Regions from separate parts of the Limnohabitans sp. TEGF005 genome, predicted to be linked through region 2. Evidence: riboswitches for the same ligand, from Rfam matches in the RefSeq annotation. Region 2 holds a riboswitch; the other holds the start of a gene.
What was found. A riboswitch is a leader RNA that binds a small molecule or an ion and turns the genes downstream of it on or off. The one in region 2 is predicted to bind S-adenosylhomocysteine.
Positions count from the first base shown of each region.

Region 1: linked by a shared signal. The riboswitch ahead of metH (methionine synthase) and the one ahead of ahcY (adenosylhomocysteinase) in region 2 are both predicted to bind S-adenosylhomocysteine.

Region 1 covers NZ_AP029226.1:2,804,099-2,815,118, reverse strand. Annotated here, with positions in the region: gene ACZ5RG_RS14015 (CDP-alcohol phosphatidyltransferase family protein) at 1-189, opposite strand, end outside; gene ACZ5RG_RS14010 (ATP-binding cassette domain-containing protein) at 182-868, opposite strand; gene ACZ5RG_RS14005 (ABC transporter permease) at 879-2,522, opposite strand; gene ACZ5RG_RS14000 (ABC transporter substrate-binding protein) at 2,535-3,752, opposite strand; gene ACZ5RG_RS13995 (DUF6352 family protein) at 3,791-4,861, opposite strand; gene metH (methionine synthase) at 4,867-7,578, opposite strand; S-adenosyl-L-homocysteine riboswitch at 7,634-7,733, opposite strand; gene ACZ5RG_RS13985 (STAS-like domain-containing protein) at 7,840-8,145, opposite strand; gene ACZ5RG_RS13980 (ATP-binding protein) at 8,210-9,259, opposite strand; gene ACZ5RG_RS13975 (restriction endonuclease) at 9,276-10,157, opposite strand; gene ACZ5RG_RS13970 (restriction endonuclease subunit S) at 10,160-11,020, opposite strand, start outside.
Region 2 covers NZ_AP029226.1:2,356,799-2,367,818, forward strand. Annotated here, with positions in the region: gene ACZ5RG_RS11410 (23S rRNA (adenine(2030)-N(6))-methyltransferase RlmJ) at 1-566, shown strand, start outside; gene paaA (1,2-phenylacetyl-CoA epoxidase subunit PaaA) at 709-1,740, shown strand; gene paaB (1,2-phenylacetyl-CoA epoxidase subunit PaaB) at 1,737-2,045, shown strand; gene paaC (1,2-phenylacetyl-CoA epoxidase subunit PaaC) at 2,054-2,836, shown strand; gene paaD (1,2-phenylacetyl-CoA epoxidase subunit PaaD) at 2,846-3,382, shown strand; gene paaE (1,2-phenylacetyl-CoA epoxidase subunit PaaE) at 3,407-4,510, shown strand; gene ACZ5RG_RS11440 (OmpW/AlkL family protein) at 4,584-5,183, opposite strand; gene metF (methylenetetrahydrofolate reductase [NAD(P)H]) at 5,355-6,185, opposite strand; gene ACZ5RG_RS11450 (TlyA family RNA methyltransferase) at 6,204-7,052, opposite strand; gene ahcY (adenosylhomocysteinase) at 7,162-8,595, opposite strand; S-adenosyl-L-homocysteine riboswitch at 8,678-8,774, opposite strand; gene ACZ5RG_RS11460 (peptide chain release factor 3) at 8,880-10,526, shown strand; gene ACZ5RG_RS11465 (HAD-IIB family hydrolase) at 10,535-11,020, shown strand, end outside.

The sequences.
Region 1 (11,020 bases), 450 kb from region 2:
CAATCGCGAGGCCAGCAGCAGCGCCAAGCCCCACCACCACGCTTGCAGCGCAATGGCCACGGCGGCGGCCATGCCGATGGCAAAGCCCAGCCAGGTCAGCGCGTCAGCACTGATGCCTGCGCGCACCAAGCCGCGTGCAGCGGCGTTCAGCACGGGGCGCAAAAGCGCTTGGGCTTGGCGGTCAAACATGTGCCACTGCGCCCATGTCGGTGCCCTTAGGGCTGAGTTGCACCACGCGCTGCGGGTCGGCCACATCCTGTTCGTCGTGCGTGACCAGCACCACCGGGATGCCGCGTTCGCGCACATGCGCAAACACCCAAGGGCGCAACTGGGCGCGCAAGGCCGCGTCGAGTTTGGAAAAAGGCTCATCGAGCAGCAGCGCTTGTGGCTCGGCCAAAAGCGCCCGCATGAGCGCCACACGCGCCCGCTGCCCACCCGAGAGTGTGGACGGATCGCGTTCACCCAAACCGCTCAAGTCGGCCTCTTTGAGGGCCTGCGTGACACGCGCTTGGCGTTCGACTTGTGGCCAATGGCCTGGCACAGCAAACAGCAAGTTGCCGGCCACGCTCAGGTGCGGAAACAGCAGCGCATCTTGAAACACCAAGCCCACCCCGCGTTGGTGCGTGGGCAGGTGCGTGAGATCACGGCCATTCAGCTGCACGCGGCCCGCCATCTGCAAGGGCTGCAGGCCTTCGGGCACGCAGGCCAAGGTGCCCGCTATGGCGGCCAGCACCGAGCTTTTGCCGCAGCCGCTGGGGCCCATCAACGTGAGGATTTCACCCGCAGGCACCGCCAAGCGAAGGCCCTGCACCAGCGTGTGGCTGGCACTGCCTAGGCGGTCGATGGTGACGTGCAAACTTGTGTTCATGGCGCGGATGTCATGTGCGATCTTTCATGGCCCCGATCTTCTCAAATTGTCGGGGCCTGCCCAAAGCTGCTGCGACCGCGAAGGCCAGCAAGGGCAAGAGCATTTGCAAAACCGCATAAGCGCTCATGAGCGTGCGCTGCCCACCGGCCGCCAATGTGACGGCTTCGGTGGTGACGGTGGCAAAGCGGCCTGCGCCCACATATTGCGTGGGCAGATACTGCGCCACACTGACCGCAAAGCCCACCGCCCAAGCCGAGGCGATGGCGCGTTTGAGCAGCGGCCATTTGATGCGCACCAGATACCGCCAGCGGCCATGACCCAAGCTGGCCACCACGGCCGCTTGGCGCGGGTCTACCGCGCGGTAAGCGGGCTCCAGTGCCAGCAGCACATAGGGCAAGACCATGACCGCGTGCGCCAAGCACAAGCCCAGCCATTGCCCCTCTTGCCGCCACTGCAGCGCCAAGCTGTACAGCCCCAGCACCCACAGCACCGAGGGCAGCACCAAGGGCAGCAACCAGGCAGGGCGCAGCCGCTGTTGCCAGCGGTGGTTGGCACATTCAAGCCAGGCCATTGACCAAACCAGACACAGGCTGGCCGACGCCACGGCCAAGCCCAAAGTGGTCCACACCGTGCGGGCGCTGGCCATCACCTGTGCCCAGGCATCGCCCGTCCAAAGCGATGGCCACACTTGGGGAAACGGCCACACCCCCGACACACTGCCCACGGCCAGCGCAAACCAAACGGCGCAATAGGCCATGCCCACGGCGCTCCAAATCCAAGACATTCGCCCGGGCCAAGGCAAGCCCACTCGCAAAACAACCACAGCACCCAGCGCCAAAACCGCCACGCTCAAAGTGAGCAAGCCCGCAGCCGCCACCCCTTTGGACAGCACCGCCAAGTCGGCATCGCCCAGCCATTGCCAAGCCAGCACCGCCAAAGTGGGCGGCGATGCCGGGCCGATGATGAGGGCCATGTCGACCACCGTCAGGCCATAGGCCAACACCGCGAGCAAGGGCCAGCGCAAGCGCGGCGCCAACTGGGGCCAGACCACTTGGGCAAAGGCTTGCATGGGCGTGTGGCCCAAGGTTTGGGCCAAGGTGTATTCGGTCTGCCAACGGCGGCGCAGGTCTTCGCGCTGCATTTGTGTGGCAGCCACCCACAGCAAAAACGGCAACTCTTTGAGCCACAGTGCCAAGATCAAACCCAAGCCCCACGGGTCTTGCGTGGTGGGCCAAGGCGGCGGCGATTCAAACCCTGTGAGGCCCGGCGAGACCCAGCGCAATGCCCAACCGCTGGGCGAGAGCCACAGCACCAAACCCACGGCCATGGCCGCGTGCGGTGTGGCCAACAAAGCGGGCACATGGCTCAAGCACTTGGCCAATTTTTGGCGGATGAAACCATGGGCCAACACACGCGCCATCGACCACCACACCAGCCATGTCGAAGCCAAGCCAGTCCAGAGCGTCATGCCCCAAGCACGCCAGGTTTGGGGGTCGGCCCACAGGGCTTGCCAGGCAGCGGCATCGGCCATTTGCACCAGTGCGGCCCACAATGCCCAGCCCATGGGCACGGCGGCGACCAGCGCCAGCAGCGCAGGCCACACAAAGCTCACGGCCTGTCGGTCGGTGGCGGGTGCCCCGACTTGCAAAGACACAGGGCAGGCATCTCACACGCCGTAGCGGCGAACCCACTCTTTTTCGAGCGCATCGACCCACGATGCATGCGGCTCCGGCAAGGCGGGCGACGACTGCACCAATTGCCCGGCACGCGGGGCCGACTGAAACATGGCCCGCTCGTGCGCGGGCAAACGCGCCACATCGAGCACCGTGGGGTCGCCCCACACGTCGATGTCGGCTTTGCGTGCTTGTGCGGCAGGTGACAGTAAAAAGTTGGCCACCACTTGCGCAGCGGCTTTGCTGGGCGCGTTGTAGGGGATGGCGACAAAGTGGGTGTTGCCGATCGTGCCCTTGGCAAACTGCCAGCTGTACACCGTGGCGGGCAGGCGCTTGGCCGCGATCTCGTTGGCCGCTTCGTTGGGGTTGAAGGTGAGGGCCAGCAACAACTCACCGTCGGCCATCATCTGGCGCACCGCCGCCGAATTTTGCGGGAACTGCTTGCCCCCACGCCACAAGTGCGGGTGCAGCGCATCTAAAAATCGCCACAGCGGTGCCGCTTGCAGCTGCAAGGCCTCGGGTGTCACCGGCTGGGCCAGCGCTTTCACATCGGGGGCATGCTCCAGCAAGGCCTGCTTCATGAAGGTCGTGCCATGGAACTCGGGCGGGCGGGGGTAGGTGATGCGCCCCGGCTGCGTGCGGGCCAGCGCCAACAACTCGGCCATGCTTTGCGGTGGCTTGGGCAAGCGCTGGCGGTCAGCCAAGAAGGTGAGCTGGGCCATGCCCCAAGGCGATTCAAGGCCCTCGGTGGGCACCGAAAAATCCACCAAGGTGGTGGGCTTGCCCACCGTGTCCACCCACTGAAAGTGGGGCAGTGTCTTGGCAAACGGTGCCGACAACAAACCCTCGCGCTTCATGGCGGCAAAGTTTTCGCCGTTGATCCAAATCAGGTCTACCGTGCCCTCGCTGTCCTGACGGCCCGCCTGCTTTTCGGTGCGCACACGCTTGACCACATCGGCCGCGTCACTGATCTTGACGTGCTGCAACTTGACACCAAAGTCACGCTGCAACTCGCCTGCCGCCCATTGCAAATAGGTGTTGATGCGCTCGCTGCCCGCCCAGGCATTGAAGTAAACGGTTTGGCCCCGCGCGGTGCGCAAGGTGTCGGCCCAGGTCGCGGGAATGGGTGTGGCGGCCTGCACAGGGCACACCGCTGTGGCAGCGAACAAACCAAAAGCGCGGCGGCGCGTGATTGAAATCAAGGATGTCATTAAAAATCCGATCGAATACTCACCTGGGCCAACAAAACTCAGACCTGACTGGCCAAGGGCAAATTGAGCAACAGGTTTTGTGGTTTGAGCTTGAGCAGGCCTTGCGCATTCATGGCCAGCCCCAAATAAACAGGCTTGCCCTGCACATCGGCACGCATGTCTTGCGGGTTTTCAAAGCGCAGCTTGAAGAGGCTGATGAGTTGCTGTTGGCGTTGGGTGTCCAGTTCGTGGCCCTGATACAGGTCGTTGAGCAAGGCCGTGGCCGTGACGTCCAGGCCCACATGCCAGCGCCAGGCCGGATCGTCCACTTTTTGAACCGGCTCGATCTGCACCGACACGCCCAGAAAGTGCTGCACCCAGCGGGCCAGCACCACCGACAAGGCTTTCAGGCCCGATCGCGCATTGACCATATTCAAAATCAAACCGTGCGGCAGTTCGTTTTGAATTTCGTGCGTCATGTCGAGTAAAAAAGCAAAACGGCCCAGGCCTTCACGCTGCGCAAAGTAGCGCTCGGCGTTGTCCTTGTGCAGCACTTTCACATCGACCGCCTTGAGCGGCGCACCCCCTTCGATCAGCAACCGGCCCATCTCGCCCAAGCCACCCGTGGCTTGCAAACTGTCCAGCGTGTCGCTGTCGCCTGACAGCACGCGGCCACCCTCGACGGTGATGCGCTGACGGCGAAACAGCAACTCGGCGGCACGCCAAACCCAGGCGTCTTGTTCATCGCGCAGCACATGGCACACGATGGCCTGCACCACCAGATCAATGAACAGCGGAGGCCATGGGTTATGGCCGCTTCGCATCCAGCCGATGTAGGCCGACTCGAGCGAACCCGCCGTTTGCACATCGTCACGAAAGCTTAAAAATAGCGCGTAGTTGGCCCGTGCATCCGCGTCTTTGACAGCTTTCAAATCACCGGGCCCGACTTGCAGCAAAGGCGCGTCCAACAAGGCCTGATGCAAACGCTTTTCGGCTTTGCACGATTCGGGCACCAGCGCCAACTCGGGGCGTTGCAACCACAGACGCCAGTAATCGGGTGTGGGGCTCAGCCAGCCGCGTTCGTTGCAGGTCAGGTGTTGGTGGCCGCACGCGGTCCAGAAGTTGTGCATGGTGTTTACAGGTTGGGGGCCAGCAAGCGCTGCAAGGCTTTGACCTCAACGCCGCTGCGTTGCGCCAAGTCTTGCACCTGGTCGTCGCCCACTTTGCCCACGTTGAAGTACTGCGCCTCTGGGTGCGCGATGTAAAAACCACTCACGCTGGCCGCAGGGGTCATGGCCAGACTTTCGGTCAGGCCCATGCCAATGTCTTCGCATTGCAACAAATCAAACATGGCTTTTTTGGCGCTGTGGTCGGGGCAAGCAGGGTAGCCGGGTGCGGGGCGGATGCCTTGGTACTTTTCAGCAATCAGATCTTCGTGGCTCAAGCCTTCTGAGGCGGCGTAGCCCCACAGGTCGGTGCGCACTTTCTTGTGCAGGCATTCGGCCAGCGCTTCGGCCAGGCGGTCTGCCAGCGACTTGAGCATGATGGCGCTGTAGTCGTCGTGCGCGGCCTCAAAAGCCTCGGCGCGTTTGTCGGCACCAATGCCTGCGGTGACGGCGAACACGCCGACGTAATCCTGGGCTGTACCTTGCGGCGCGACAAAGTCGGCCAGGCAGCGGCTGGGGCGCATCACGCCATCGATCTTGTGTTTTTCGGTTTGCTGACGCAGGCCGCGCCAGGTCATGGCGACTTGGCTGCGCGATTCGTCGGCATACAGCGCGATGTCGTCGTCATTCACTGTGTTGGCGGGGTACAGGCCCAGCACCGCGTTGGCCGTCACCCAACGGCCTTCGATGATTTTTTGCAGCATGGCCTTGCCGTCGGCCAGCACCTTGCGGGCTTGTTCACCCACGATCTCGTCATCCAGGATGGCGGGGTAAGGCCCGGCCAAATCCCAGGTCTGAAAGAACGGGCCCCAGTCGATGTACTGTGCGATTTCGGCCAAGTCGTAGTTCTTGAACACGCGGCGGCCAATGAACTTGGGCGCGGCAGGCACGCCTTGGGTCCAGTCGATTAGCGTTTTGTTGGCGCGGGCCTGCGCCAGCGTCCACATTGGGGTTTGTTTTTTGTTGGCGTGCTGCTCTCGCACCTTGGCGTAGTCGGCGTTCAGTTCGCTGATGTATTTGGCCGCCTGATCTGACAGCAAACCCTGCGCTACGCTCACGCTGCGCGAAGCGTCGGGCACATAGACCACCGGGCCGCTGTAGTTGGGCGCGATTTTCACGGCGGTGTGCACGCGGCTGCAGGTGGCACCGCCAATCAACAGCGGCATCTGGCGCTCACGGAAGTACGGGTCTTTTTCCATCTCGGCCGCCACGTACTGCATCTCTTCGAGGCTGGGTGTGATCAGGCCCGACAGGCCGATGATGTCGGCGTTTTCTTCTTTGGCTTTGGCCAAAATTTCGTGGCAAGGCACCATCACGCCCATGTTGACCACTTCGTAGTTGTTGCACTGCAAGACCACGGTGACGATGTTTTTGCCAATGTCGTGCACATCGCCCTTGACGGTGGCGATCACCATCTTGCCCTTGGCCTTCACGTCTTGGCCTGCAGCCTCTTGGGCGAGTTTTTCGGCCTCGATGTAGGGCAACAAATGCGCCACGGCCTGCTTCATCACGCGGGCGCTCTTGACCACTTGCGGCAAGAACATCTTGCCCTGGCCAAACAGGTCACCGACCACGTTCATGCCGTCCATCAGTGGGCCTTCAATCACATGCAAGGGGCGGCCACCTTGGGCCAACACGTCTTGGTAAGCGGCTTCGGTGTCTTCGTTGATGAAGTCGGTGATGCCGTGCACCAGTGCGTGACTCAAGCGCTGCGCCACGCTCACCGGCGCTTCGGGCGTGCCGCGCCAAGCCAACTTGGTGCTCTCGTCTTTGGCCGCACCTTTGGCGCTGTCGGCAATTTCGACCAAGCGCTCACCCGCATCAGGGCGGCGGTTCAGCACCACATCTTCCACGCGCTCACGCAGCACAGGCTCCAGGTCGTCGTACACCCCGACCATGCCCGCATTGACGATGCCCATGTCCATGCCCGCCTGAATGGCGTGGTACAAAAAAACGGTGTGGATGGCCTCGCGCACCGGGTCGTTGCCCCGGAAGCTGAACGAGACGTTGGACACGCCGCCCGACACCTTGGCGCCCGGCAGGTTTTGCTTGATCCAGCGCGTGGCGTTGATGAAATCCACCGCGTAGTTGTTGTGCTCTTCGATGCCGGTGGCGATGGCAAAAATGTTGGGGTCAAAAATGATGTCTTCGGGTGGGAAACCCACCTCATCAACCAGTACCCGGTAAGCGCGTTCGCAAATCTCGACCTTACGCTCGTAGGTGTCGGCCTGGCCTTTTTCATCGAAGGCCATGACCACAGCAGCCGCCCCATAGCGCTTGACCAGCTTGGCTTGGCGCTTGAATTCGCCCGCGCCCTCTTTCATGCTGATCGAGTTCACGATGCCCTTGCCCTGAATGCAGCGCAGACCGGCCTCGATCACCGACCATTTGCTCGAATCCACCATCACCGGCACACGCGCGATGTCGGGCTCACCGGCCATCAGGTTCAAAAAACGCACCATGGCCGCCTGGCTGTCGAGCATGGCTTCGTCCATGTTCACGTCGATCACCTGCGCACCGTTTTCGACCTGCTGACGCGCCACGGCCAAAGCCTGCTCGTACTCGCCGTTCAAAATCATGCGGGCAAAGGCCTTGGAGCCGGTCACGTTGGTGCGTTCGCCGACGTTGACGAACAGTGAATCGGTGCCGATCAGGACAGGCTCCAGACCGGACAATTTCATGGGGGGAACAACAATGGATTTGGACGCGACAACGGACACAGGCTCACCTTGGGCTTACAGGTGAGCGTCGTTGTGCAAAAACAATCAGAAATTGAATACCCCAAGCCTGACCTGCTGCACCTGGACGGTGGCGGGCTGCAACGCTCCTTGGGGAAGGTGGATTTTAATACTAGTAGGGTTCGTGGCCTATTACAGATTAGGCAGACCACAAGTTAAAGAGGCCTCTGATATCAGAGGCCCCAAAATAAACTGAACAATCTTTTAATGAACAGACGCTAAGAACTGCTCGGAGCGGTCTGTTGCCACAAATTTGACAATTCCACGCGTCTGCTCAGAGCAACCTTTAAGTATCAAGCGCTGCATAATTTGCGGCCCATCTCGAAGAATGAGAGCACCCAACAGCTCATCTACAAAAGACTGTGTGACCTCCACTCCTGTGAAATTAACCACCACATCTTGCCCATCCCGGAGAGCCGATTCAATGGAGTGACGGATGGGAACCGCAGATGAGCGCATACCAATCATGCGGCCCAAGGCGTGCTGCTGAAGTGCGATTTGCGTAGTCATGAGGCGTCCTCAAAAGTTAGGGGGAGCTAACGAGGTCATTGGATATCAGGGTTGAATCATACTATTACTCGTCAAACCTCAACACAACTGGTACTTTTACTTGTTTTGCCTCCCCAACCGGAGGCAACAAGTCAGAAATTTTGACAGAAGGTAATTTTGCGCCGGTGAAAGTCACCGAAATCGCAACGCCATCCCAACAACCCGGCAAAACCTTGATCTGATCACTGCGTTTTGTTGCTATCGCTAAGTTTTCAGCGAACAAGGCGTCACCGCTGACGATGTGAACCGTACCTCCGGTCTCTTTGGAAATTCGAACGGTAGTCGTCAAGCCAACGCCCTCATTCACACTCTCCCCAAATGGCCCCATGTCACGATTGCAGCTAACTTTGGGTTTGAGCGCAGTTTTGATCGCTGCGCCATGCGTATTTTCTGGCAGTTCTGCATGGTTCTTTAATGTCGCCAAAAAGCCACAACCATTGTCCACCACCGCAACCTCTACACGCCCACCAACTAGTGCATCCTTGTAAAACTGGGCAGCTACCCATACTGATGCATCATGAGCACCTTCGCGACGAGCGTGGGTCAGTGAGTTTTCGATCAACTCGGAAAGTGCATAACGCAAGGGTCGGTAATACTGGTCGTACTCCAAATCTATAGCTTGATCATTGTTTGTTTTCTCAGCGCGCCCAATGATCATGAACACAATAGCTGCAGCCAATTGATCGGCCACTGCCTCTGATGTCCCACTATCAACGATATGAGTGATTTCTAACAACTTGCTCCTCAAATCATTTCGTTGACGATTTACCGGAACATCTACTGCGTCAATGTCGTTATCGACGAAGAAATTCATGCGCTCTAGATAACTGACAGTCTTTGCGTCTAACCATGTCAATGCAACACGTCGCTTCTGAGCTTGAACCTCACTGATCGCCGCAGACAACGCTGTCATCCCAAAAGGATCAATGAAACGAACCTTAGAACAATCCAGCTCTACATTGCCTTGAGCAGCACGCGCTTCACTGAGAGCAGAAATCAATGGCGCAATATCTCTCACACCGACGACCTCCGGCAAGGTCAGACTGATGTCATCACGGTTTTTGTAAAAATTCATTTTTATATTTGAAAAATCAGCGAAACAAATCCCGGACCCTTGCAAACGCCTGCCCAGTTTCCGCCATGTATCGAGCCTTGACAGACAGCACATGGTCTAGTGGCAACTCACGCGCAAGGCAATCAGCGATATCTAGGCCATCCATACAAAGGACACGCTTGCCTCGCCCAAACGCTATAAGTCCTTCATCAGAGAAACCGCTGTCACTCACAAACAGGCCACGCGTCCATGCTGCCTTCTGCTCAAGCTTGCCGTGGAATGTGTGCAGTTCTGCAACGCCAATTTTTTGAGCGTGCCATTTGGCTTCCAGCAAGTAGGTTTGGCCTTCCAACTGAAAGCTACCGTCGATTTGTTCGCCATGCAGACTGAATGGCTCACGCGCTGACAAACCGAACGCATCAAATAGTTTTTTGAGAAAGATTTCAAATGCATAACCACGCGCATGCGGAGCCAGTGTTGCGATTTGAAGCAACTCTGCTTTGAGCAACTGAAACTTGGGTCGGTCTGTCGCGGGCGTTGGTTGATGTGACGATTGAGTACTGACCGTCTGTCCTGCCAACTTATTAATCAGACCTAAAAAACGACCTTCAGCATTAGGCACTGCTTCGCTTTGCCCGCGTCGTTGGCGAACCGCCTCGCGGTATTCCCACAGTGCTTGCAAAGTACGGATGAGCAGTGGCTTGTCTACCGTGCGAAGAAAGCAGCGCAGGCGCTTGGCTTTAGAGCGGCCATCTAAAGCATAAGCAGGGTTATCAATGTCAATATTCAGCTCTTCGGCAAAGAAGATGGCGAATGTTCGATCAGAAAAGTCCAAAACATAGCCAGCACCCATATCGAACAATTCTTCAATCAGCAGCATGTCAACGCTGCGGATATGCGAGCTCACAGGAGCAATCATTCTCAAACCTCAGCCACAAGTGATTTGGACAGGTTTGCCACCACGACACGTGCTTTGACGATCTGGCGCCGTAAATCAGCGCAAAGGCTGCGGAGTTCGTTGACTCGGGTAACGATGCGAGATTGCTCGGTCATTGGCGGCAAGCCAACAATCAACTCACCAACTTGCTTGGTCGATATGTGCGGAACGCCGTTGCTTCGCCCTGGATCAATCGTCCCAACAAACAAATCCGACTGCAGCCAAAGTTCCAAAAATTCAAGGGACATTGCAATTGGATGGGGTGTCAGACGTGCCACCCGCTGAAGCAACAAGCAAGGCAAATCAGCCTGTTGGATCACTGCGTACTTCAATCCCGTGGAGATGATTGGACGATCAAGCGATAAGACGACATCACCAACTTTAAGATCGAACTGCGAAAACTCATTTGCCGCATTGGTATCAATGCAAGCTGGTTGTGACCAATCGACATACCCATGGCTGATGTTCAAGTTTCTCAACAACCGTGTACCGGTTGGTTTAAACCATTCGCTTTTAAACGCGTAACCATTCAGCATCTCGACCAACTCACTGATGCGAGCGAAAGACCACCCCTGCGGCAACTCAAACGGTTTTTCTTCGTCGGTGATGGGTGGCAGGGGTTTGTCGCGTTTGATCTTGCCTTGGGCAATGAGGTGATCTTTTTCGGTGCGGATTTTTTGCAGGAGGACGCTGGCGGGTTCGTCGGTGGGGTCTTGGGGGACGAGGAGGCCGCGCACTGCCAGCTGGAGGATGGTTTGTTCGAGGGCGTCCACGGCTTCGGGGCGATCGAGCAGCAGGTCGAAGTGGGTGGCGATGCGTTGCCAGTTGTCGGCCAGTGCCTCGGG
Region 2 (11,020 bases):
TGCACAAACTGATGCGCCACGAGTCACGAGACCGCTTGCGCCTGTTCGAGCTGCACCCGACAGACAGCAAGTCGCTGACTTCCAACATTGCGCAGCTTGATGCCGGGCGCACCATCACCGTCAGCCGGGAAGATGGTTTTGAAGCCCTCAAAAAACTCCTGCCACCACCGGCCTCGGCCACGGGCTCCAAGCGGGCGATGGTGCTGATCGACCCCAGCTACGAAATCAAATCGGATTACGCCAAAGTCGCCAACGTCATTCAGGAATACCTGAAGCGTTTTTCAACTGGCACGTATCTGGTCTGGTACCCCATCATTCCACGCCCCGAAGCACACGACTTGCCAAAACGCTTGCGCACCTTGGCAAACCAGTCCCAAAAACCCTGGCTCAACGCGACCTTGTCCATTGGCCGGGGGCCTGACGATGTTGGCGGCTTGGTGGCCAGTGGCATGTTTGTCATCAACCCGCCCTTCACCCTGAAAGACCAGATCCGCAAAGCGCTGGATATGGTGGGCCCCGCCTTGGCGCGTGGATCCGGCAAAAACTGGCAGGTCGAATCGTCTTGACCGGGCAGGCACTGCCACGCCACCAAGCTCAGGGAAAGCACTGACCCCGCAGCACTTAAATTAACCGACCGATCGGTCGGTTAATTGATATACTGGCACCCGCGCCGCGATCATCCCATCCTGTTTGGCGCAGGAGTAGACCATGTACACGCAATCTTTCAGCGTCCCGGACGGTTCCGACGACGCCAAGTCGGTCGGCCTGAAGGCCGTTCCCAAAGCCCTGAATGCGCAAGACGCCGCTTTGCAGGCCCAGTTCGACGCCCGCATCGATGCCGACGGCCGCATCGAACCCCGTGAATGGATGCCTGAGGCCTACCGCAAAACCCTGGTGCGCCAGATCAGCCAGCACGCGCACAGCGAAATCGTTGGCATGCTGCCCGAAGGCAACTGGATCAGCCGTGCACCCAGCTTGAAGCGCAAAGCCATCCTGATCGCCAAGGTGCAAGACGAAGGTGGTCACGGTCTTTACCTCTACAGCGCCGCCGAAACCTTGGGTACCAGCCGCGACCAAATGCTGGACGCCCTGCACAGCGGCAAGGCCAAATACAGCTCCATCTTCAATTACCCCACGCTGAACTGGGCCGATGTGGGCGTGGTCGGCTGGTTGGTCGACGGTGCGGCCATCATGAACCAGGTGCCCCTGTGCCGCTGCTCTTATGGCCCCTACGCCCGCGCCATGGTGCGTGTGTGCAAGGAAGAGTCTTTTCACCAGCGCCAGGGCTACGAAGCCCTCTTGGTGATGATACAAGGCACGGCCGAGCAAAAAGCCATGGTGCAAGACGCGGTGAACCGTTGGTGGTGGAAGTGCCTTGCCATGTTCGGGCCACCCGACGCCGACAGCCCCAACAGCGCGCAAGGCATGCGCTGGGGCATCAAGCGCATCAGCAACGACGACCTGCGCCAAAAGTTTGTGGACGCCACCGTGCCGCAGGCCAAAGTGCTGGGTGTGACCTTGCCCGACCCCGACCTGAAATGGAACGAAGCGCGTCAAGCCCACGACTACGGCCAAATCGACTGGGATGAGTTCTGGGCCACGGTGAACGGCAACGGCCCTTGCAACAAGGAACGCCTGGGTGCCCGCGTCAAGGCCTGGAACGATGGTGCTTGGGTCCGCGAAGCCGCCTTGGCCCACGCCCAAAAACAACAAGCGCGCCAACAGAAAGAAGCAGCATGAGCACGACGACCAGCACCTCCGCATTGAAAGAATGGCCCCTGTGGGAAGTTTTTGTCCGCAGCAAGCAAGGCCTCGAGCACAAGCATTGCGGCAGCCTGCACGCGTCCGATTCTGAGCACGCGCTGCAAATGGCACGCGATGTGTACACGCGCCGCCAAGAAGGCGTGAGCATCTGGGTGGTGCCCTCGGCCAGCATCTCGGCCAGCGAGCCCAATGACAAGCCTGAATTTTTCGATCCGGCCAGCGACAAGGTCTACCGCCACCCCACCTTCTACGTGATCCCCGACGAAGTCGGCCACATGTGAGCACGACCATGAACGCACCCGTTGAATACTTGCTGCACTTGGCCGACAACGCGCTGATCCTCGGACAGCGCAACGCCGAATGGTGTGGCCACGGCCCCATCCTTGAAGAAGACATTGCGCTGTCCAACAACAGCCTAGACCTGATCGGTCAGGCCCGAATGCTGTACCAGCACGCGGCCGAACTGCAAGGCGACGGCGCCACCGAAGACAGGCTGGCTTATTTCCGTGATGTGCCGGATTTTCGCAACTACACGCTGTGTGAATTGCCCCACATGCCGCTGACAGCCCCGACCTCGGCGGGCGATCGCGACTTTGCCAGCACCATCGTGCGCAACTTTTTGTTCAGCAGCTTGATGGTGCTGGTGTGGGACCAGTTGCAAAGCTCGAAAGACGCCCAACTGGCGGCCATCGCGGCCAAGTCGCTCAAGGAAGTGCGCTACCACCTGCGCCATTCGCGTGACTGGCTGGTGCGCATGGGCGATGGCACCGACGAATCGCACGCCAAAGCACAGACCTCGCTCGACCAATTCATGTCTTACACACAAGAGTTCTGGACCGCCAGCCCCTCAGAAGCTGCGGCGCTGGCCAACGGCACCGGCATTGACATGGCGGCACTGCAAAACGACTGGAACCAGATCGTGGACGCAGCCCTGCAAGAAGCCACGCTGCAACGCCCCGCCGCAGGCGGTTTTGTGCCCACGGGCAAGCAAGGCATGCACTCGGAACATCTGGGCTTTGTGCTCGCCGAAATGCAAAGCTTGGCCCGCGCGCACCCGCAAGCGACCTGGTAACCCACGCCAATGCCACCCCACATTTCGCCCCCACGCACAGCCACTGTGGCCCATGCTTGGGGCTTGCTCGAATCGCTGACCGACCCGGAAATCCCGGTCGTCACGCTGCGCGAGCTGGGCATTTTGCGCGATGTGCGCGAAGGCCCAGCGGGTTTGGAAGTGGTCATCACGCCGACCTACAGCGGTTGCCCGGCCATGGGCCAGATCGAGGACGATGTGAAAGCCCTGCTGCAAGCCAATGGGCTGCAAGGCCGTGTGGTCACGCAACTGGCCCCGGCCTGGACCACCGACTGGATGACCGAGGTCGCCAAGGACAAACTGCGCGCTTATGGCATCGCCCCACCACACGCCTGCGCCAGCCAAGCATCAGGCAGCGCCAACGTGGTGCAGTTTGCGGCGCGCGGCGCCAAACCCGAGGTGGTGCACTGCCCGCAATGCGGCTCGGCCAACACCACCGAAACCTCCCACTTCGGCTCCACCGCATGCAAAGCCCTTTACCGGTGCCTGGCTTGCATGGAACCATTCGATTACTTCAAACCTTACTGAGCTGCCTTGCCGCAGTGAAGCACCATGTCCGCAACCCGCTTTCATGACCTCCAAGTTGCACGCGTCGCACCCGAAGCTGCAGGCGCTGTCGCCATCTCACTGGTCGTGCCACAAGACCTGCGCAGCCGCTTTGACTTTCAACCCGGTCAGTTCCTGACCCTGCGTGCCAGCATCGGCGGTGAGGATGTGCGCCGCAGCTACTCCATCAGTTCGGCCCACAGCCAACTGCAAAAACAAGGCGTGCTCGAAGTGGGCATCCGTCCAGTCGAAGGTGGTGTGTTCTCCAACTGGGCTGCGACCCAACTCAAAGCCGGTGACACTTTGCGCGTGATGCCGCCCGATGGCCGGTTTGTGGTGCAAAGGCCCCGCGCCATTCACCGCGTGGGCTTTGCCGCAGGGTCAGGCATCACGCCCATCTTGTCCATCTTATCGAGCACGCTCGAAGACCTTCCCGAATCGAAGTTCACCCTGGTCTACGGCAACCGCCGCATGGACAGCGTGATGTTCAACGAAGCGCTGCAAGACCTGAAAGACCGCTACCCCGACCGCCTGACACTGATCCACATCTTGTCTCGCCAAGCCCAAGAGGTGCCCTTGCTAGAAGGCCGCATCGATGGCGACAAAGTGCGCGCCATCATCGACGCATTCTTGCCCGTGGGCAGCATGGACGAAGTCTTTGTCTGTGGCCCGGAAGCCATGATCGAGGCCACCGAGCAAGCGCTGCTGAACGCAGGCGTCAAGGCCGAACGCATCCGCACCGAGCGCTTCAGCTCCCCCACACTGGATGCGCTGTCGCCAGAGCAGCGCAACCAAGCCGTGCTGGGTCACCAAGCCACACGCGATGCAGGCGAAGTGCAGCTCACGGTGGTGCTGGACGGCAAGCCCTATGACATGCCGATGAACAGGAACGAGAAAATTTTAGACATCGCCTTGTCATTGGGCTTGGACCTGCCCTACTCGTGCAAAGCCGGTGTGTGTTGCACCTGCCGCTGCAAAGTGGTCGAAGGCACGACCGAAATGGAGAAAAACTTCACACTCGAAAAGCCCGAGGTCGAGCAAGGCTTCATCCTGTCCTGCCAGGCCCACCCCACCAGCAAGCGGGTGGTGGTGAGCTTCGACGAACGTTGATGCACGGTCTGTTTTAAAAAGCATCAAAAACGCCCTGCATTGCAGGGCGTTTTGCTTTGAACCAAAGTCCAGGTCAAAAACGATACCCGAGACCCACCCCCACCAAAACGGGGTCGAGCTTCAAGGTGCCCTGATTGGCCGTGCCGAGAAAAACATCAGAGCGGATGTACACCTTCTTGATGTCAAAGTTCAGGGACCAGTTTTTGTCCAACGGAATGTCCATGCCCACTTGCAAAGCACCGCCCCAGCTGTGGTCATCCAATGTCGCGCCGCCATCCAGCAGATTAACGCTGGTGATCTTGGTGTAATTCACGCCCGCGCCGACATAGGGCTTGTAGCCATCCAGCCCTGTGAAATGGTATTGCAAGAGCAAGCTCGGAGGCAAATGCTTGAACGTGCCAATCGGTGCACCGCCCAAGGACACGGTCTGTTTTTGGGGCACCGTCAAGACCAGCTCGGCCGCGATGTTCGGGGTGAAGAAATAGCTGACATCCACTTCCGGGATGGTCTTGTTATTGACCGACAAGCCCAGCCCCGTACCGTCTCTGTTGGCCATGTCCAAATGCACAGCGCGGGCACGCACCAACCAAGGGCCTTCACCCGAAGCTTGAGCCATGGCGGCAGTCGCAGAACAAGCAGCCAGCACGGCTGCAACGATGGTGAGTTTTTTCATGTTGACTTTCCTTATGAACGAAGAGAAGAGCTTTGTGCTCAAGTTCATTGGATGTCCAAACCGCCACCGCTCATTTGAGGTTGATCAAACCTCTCAGCGCGAAGCAGCGCCATCTTCTCTGAGCTTGGTTCATGTCAACCATGTCCGTCAAAGAAGCGTGCTGTGTGCGCTTCACAACCGACGCAAAATAGCCGTCGTGGCTGCACTCTGGTTCATTGTGTAAAAGTGCAAAGCAGGTACGCCGCCGTTGATGAGTTGCTCACACAAGTCGGCCACCACATCCAGACCAAACGCCTTGATCGAGTCGATGTCGTCGCCATAACCTTGCAAACGCAAACGGATCCAACGGGGAATCTCTGCGCCACAAGCGTCTGAAAAGCGCAGCAACTGCGACGAACTGGTGATCGGCATGATGCCGGGCACGACAGGCACATCCACACCCAGTTTGTACGCATCGTCCACAAAGCGGAAATACGCATCGCTGTTGTAAAAATATTGCGTGATGGCCGAATTGGCACCGGCTTTGACCTTGGTGGCAAAGGCCTGCAAATCGGACTCTGGTGACTTGGCTTGCGGGTGGATTTCGGGATAGGCCGCCACTTCGATGTGGAAGTCATCGCCGGTCTCCGCGCGGATGAACGCCACCAGATCGCTGGCGTAATGGAACTCGCCACCTGCGCCATAGCCGCTTGGCAAATCGCCGCGCAGAGCCACCAAGCGCTTGACACCCATGGCCTTGAGCGTGGCCAACTCGGCGCGCACCGAAGCCTTGGTGGCACCAATGCACGAGAAGTGCGAAGCCGCTGCCACGCCTTCAGCCAGGATCGCGCCCACGGTGGCAAAGGTGCCTTCTTGCGTAGAGCCGCCCGCGCCGTAAGTCACTGAACAAAATTCAGGCTTCAGTGCGTACAGCTTCTCGCGCACGCCTCTCAGCTTGTCTGCGCCCTCAGGCGTTTTGGGCGGGAAAAACTCCAAGCTGATGGGCAACTTCAAACCAGACATCACAACACCTTCCAAAATTCAATAGTCGTTGGCCTTGGCATAGGCCTTGGCGGCCAGATCGGCCTCGTGCGCCAGGCGGGCGTCTTCGCGTGCGGGCAGCACCGCAGCCGGGTCAGGCCAGCAGGCCTGTACAAAAAATTCACGGTTGCCGTCACCGCCCTCAATCGGGCTGTTCAACCAAGCCGTCACTTGCATGCCCAGATCGGTCAGGGCAGTGCGCACACGGTTTTCGATGAAGCCATACAAGCTCTCGTCTTTCACAATGCCGCCCTTGCCCACCTGACCGGGCTGCAATTCAAACTGGGGTTTCACCAGCATGAGCAACTGTCCTGTGGGTTTGAGCAAATGCACGACGCCAGGCAATACCAAAGTGAGCGAGATGAACGAGACGTCGCCCACCATCAGGTCAAAACCCTCCAGTGCATCGGGCACGCGCTCGTCTCCGGGCTCCAGCTCGCGGGCGTTCACACCCTCAATGCACACCACACGTTCGTCTTCGCGAATGCGCGGATGCACTTGGGCATGGCCGACATCAATGCCGACCACCTGCGCAGCGCCTTGCTGCAGCAAGCAATCGGTGAAACCGCCTGTACTTTGGCCCACATCCAGACACCGCAAACCTTCAACCTGAGCGCCCGTGACCTTCAAAGCCCCTTCGAGCTTGAGACCACCGCGCGACACGTAGCGCGATTCGGCGTCATCAAGCAACTCCAGGGCAGCGCTTTCAGGCACCTCATCGCGGTTTTTCACAATGGCGCGCCACGTCCCGTCGGGCTGCTGCCACTGGACGCCCCCGGCGATCAGTCGCTGTGCCTGAGAACGAGAAGCGGCCAGGCCGCGCTCGACGAGAAGTTGATCAATACGCATTCGGTGGGGTTCTGACGAGAGGGGTTGAGTTGGGCAAACAAGAAGCGCAGCCATCGCTCGCAGCACAGGCCATCACTGGCTTGCAGCGCTGCGCGCGATGCAACACCCATCAATAGCGGTAAGTGTCTGCCTTGTAAGGGCCGTTTTTGGACACGCCGATGTAGGCGGCTTGTTCGTCACTCAACTCGGTCAGCATCGCGCCAACTTTGGTGAGGTGCAAACGGGCCACTTTTTCGTCCAGGTGCTTGGGCAGCACATAGACCTTGCCGGCATCGTACTGGTCTTGCTTTGTGAACAGTTCGATCTGGGCGATGGTTTGGTTGGCGAACGACGACGACATCACGAAGCTGGGGTGGCCGGTAGCGCAACCCAGGTTCACCAAGCGACCTTTGGCCAACAAGGTGATCTTTTTGCCATCAGGGAAGATGACGTGGTCGACTTGGGGCTTGATTTCGTCCCACTGGCACTTTTCCAAGGACGCGACGTCGATCTCGTTGTCAAAGTGACCGATGTTGCAAACGATGGCTTCGTCCTTCATGGCGGCCATGTGCTCGTAGCGGATCACGTTTTTGTTGCCGGTGGCCGACACAAAAATGTCGCACTTGTCGGCGGCGTATTCCATGGTCACGACTTTGTAGCCTTCCATGGCAGCTTGCAACGCGTTGATCGGGTCGATCTCGGTCACCCAGACTTGGGCGCTCAAAGCGCGCAGGGCTTGGGCAGAACCCTTGCCCACGTCACCGTAACCGGCCACGCACGCAACTTTGCCAGCGATCATCACGTCGGTGGCACGTTTGATGGAGTCCACCAAGGATTCGCGGCAGCCGTACAGGTTGTCGAACTTGCTCTTGGTCACCGAATCGTTCACGTTGATGGCGCGGAACATCAGGCTGCCTTTGGCGGCCATTTCGTTCAGGCGCAGCACGCCGGTGGTGGTCTCTTCGGTCACGCCAATGATCTGAGCACCCTTGCGGCTGTACCAGGTTGGGTCCACCGCCAGCTTGGCCTTGATGGCGTTGAACAGACATGTTTCTTCTTCGCTCGTGGGGTTGGCGATCAAAGAAGCGTCGGTTTCAGCGCGCTTGCCCAAGTGCATCAACAAAGTGGCATCGCCGCCGTCGTCCAAAATCATGTTGGGGCCTTCGCCTTCGGTATTGGCAGCACCGAAGTCAAAGATACGGTGGGTGTAGTCCCAGTAGTCGGCCAAGGTCTCGCCCTTGATGGCGAACACCGGCGTGCCGGCAGCGGCAATGGCGGCGGCGGCGTGGTCCTGGGTCGAAAAGATGTTGCAAGAAGCCCAGCGCACATTGGCACCAAGCGCTTGCAGGGTTTCGATCAGGACAGCCGTCTGAATGGTCATGTGCAAGGAACCGGTGATGCGGGCGCCTTTCAAAGGCTGGGCCTTGCTGAACTCTTGGCGGATGGCCATCAGGCCGGGCATTTCGGTTTCAGCGATCTTGATTTCTTTGCGGCCCCAATCGGCCAAGCCGATGTCGGCGATCACGCAATCGGCGTTGATGGTGGTGTTCAAACGTGCATTCATGTGAAAAGCTCCAAAGCAATGTGAATGAACCACACGCGTGGATGAAAGCACTGAATGGGAAAAACAGGCTCACCGCACGTCGAGTGGATGAGCGTCGTTGCTGTTGAAGTGTTCCGAGCCTCACGCCCCGCTGCCGACTTTGTTCAAAGCCAGGGGGCGCTGCAACGCTCCTCGGAAGCGGCAATTATACGAAGAAAGCTCAGTCGCACGAAGTCAGCCGGTAAAATCACCCCTCCGCCAGCCCGTCAGGGCTTGGCCACCACGGGGGCAGCTTTGCCACCCGTATGACCTCAGGACCCCTTGTGACTTACGCCAACGAGACCCGGCGCCGCCGGACTTTTGCCATCATTTCCCACCCCGATGCGGGTAAAACCACGCTCACCGAAAAGCTGCTGCTGTTCTCGGGCGCGATCCAGATCGCCGGCTCGGTCAAGGCCCGCAAGGCCTCACGCCACGCCACCAGTGACTGGATGGAAATCGAAAAGCAGCGCGGCATCTCGGTGGCCTCTTCGGTCATGCAGATGCTGTACCGCGACCACGTGATCAACCTGCTCGACACGCCCGGCCACAAAGACTTCTCGGAAGACACCTACCGCGTGCTCACCGCCGTGGACTCGGCACTCATGGTGATCGACGCGGCCAACGGGGTGGAAGCACAAACCCGCCGCCTGATCGAAGTCTGCCGTCAGCGCGATACGCCCATCATCACCTTCGTCAACAAGATGGACCGCGAAGTGCGCGACCCGCTCGACATCCTGGACGAAGTCGAGCGCGAGCTGGGCATGCCCTGCGTGCCCATGACCTGGCCTGTGGGCCAAGGCAAATCGTTTGGCGGCATCATCAACCTGCGCACGCAGGCCATGACGGTGTTTGACTCGGGCAGCGAACGCCTGCCGCAAGACTTCGAAACCATCCCGCTGACCGAACAAGCCCAACTGGCCGAGCGCTTTGGCCTGGAGTGGCAAACCGCCATGGACAGCATGGAACTGGCCACCGGCGCATCGCCCGCGTTTGACGAAGCCGCCTTTTTGGCGGGCAAGCAAACGCCCGTGTTTTTCGGCTCCGGCGTGAACAACTTCGGCGTGATGGAAGTGCTGGACGCCTTGGTCGATCTGGCACCGCCACCGCGCCCCCGCACCAGCAACCTGCTGGTCAACAAGCAGCCCGTGGTCAAAGAGATTCAGCCCGAAGACAGCGCGTTCTCGGGTGTGGTCTTCAAGGTGCAAGCCAATATGGACGCCAACCACCGCGACCGCATCGCCTTTGTGCGCATGGCGTCTGGCAAATACACCCCGGGCATGAAACTCAAAGTGCAGCGCACGGGCAAAGAACTGCGCCCTACCAGCGTGGTCACCTTCCTCTCGCAACGGCGTGAAGCGGTGGACGAAGCCTACGCGGGCGACATCATCGGCTTTACCACCCATGGCGGCGTGCAGTTGGGTGACACCATCACCGATGGGGCCAACTTGCAATTCACCGGCCTGCCGTTTTTTGCACCCGAACTCTTCATGACCGTGATTTTGAAGAACCCACTGCGCACCAAGCAGCTGCAAACCGGCCTCGACCAACTGGGCGAAGAAGGCGCGATCCAGGTGTTTAAACCCGAAATCGGCGGCCCCATGCTGCTGGGCGCGGTCGGTCAGCTGCAATTTGAGGTGGTGCAACACCGTCTGAAAGCCGAATACGACTGCGACGTGCGCCTGGAAGGCTGCCAATACACCGGCGCACGCTGGATCACCGCCGACACCCCGGCGGAGTTGCGCGAGTTCACCAACGCCTACCCGCAGCGCATGTCACTCGACGCCGCGGGCACGCTGGCCTACTTGTGCACCAGCCCCTACGACGTGCGCCTGGCGCAAGAGCGCTTCCCCAAAATCCATTTCCACCCGCTGCGCGAGCATGCCGGCCTGGCGCTGGGCAGCGCGGGCTGACACCGCTGATGCAGACTCTGCAGCTTTTCTCACCCCCAAAAATCGTTGGCATCTTCACCGACATCGACGACACGCTGACCACCGAAGGGCGCATCACACCCGATGCCTTGCAAGCCTTGGCTGACCTGAAGGCGGCGGGCCTGCAGGTGGTGCCGATCACCGGGCGCCCCGTGGGCTGGAGCGAACCCTTTGCGAAAAGCTGGCCAGTGGATGCCATCGTGGCCGAAAATGGCGCGGTCGGGCTGCGCCATTCAGCCGAACAGGGTTTGCACAAGATTTACCAACAGGATGCGGCCACACGCAGCGCCAACTTCGACCGTATGCAGGCTGTGCTGGCGCACATTGAGCGCACGGTGAGCGGGGCTTGCCGCTCACAAGACAGCGCAGGCCGAGAAACCGACATCGCCATCGACCACAGCGAATTCACGCACTTGCCCCCCGCCGCCATCGATGAGGTGGTGCAGCTCATGCAAGCGGCAGGCATGACCGCCACC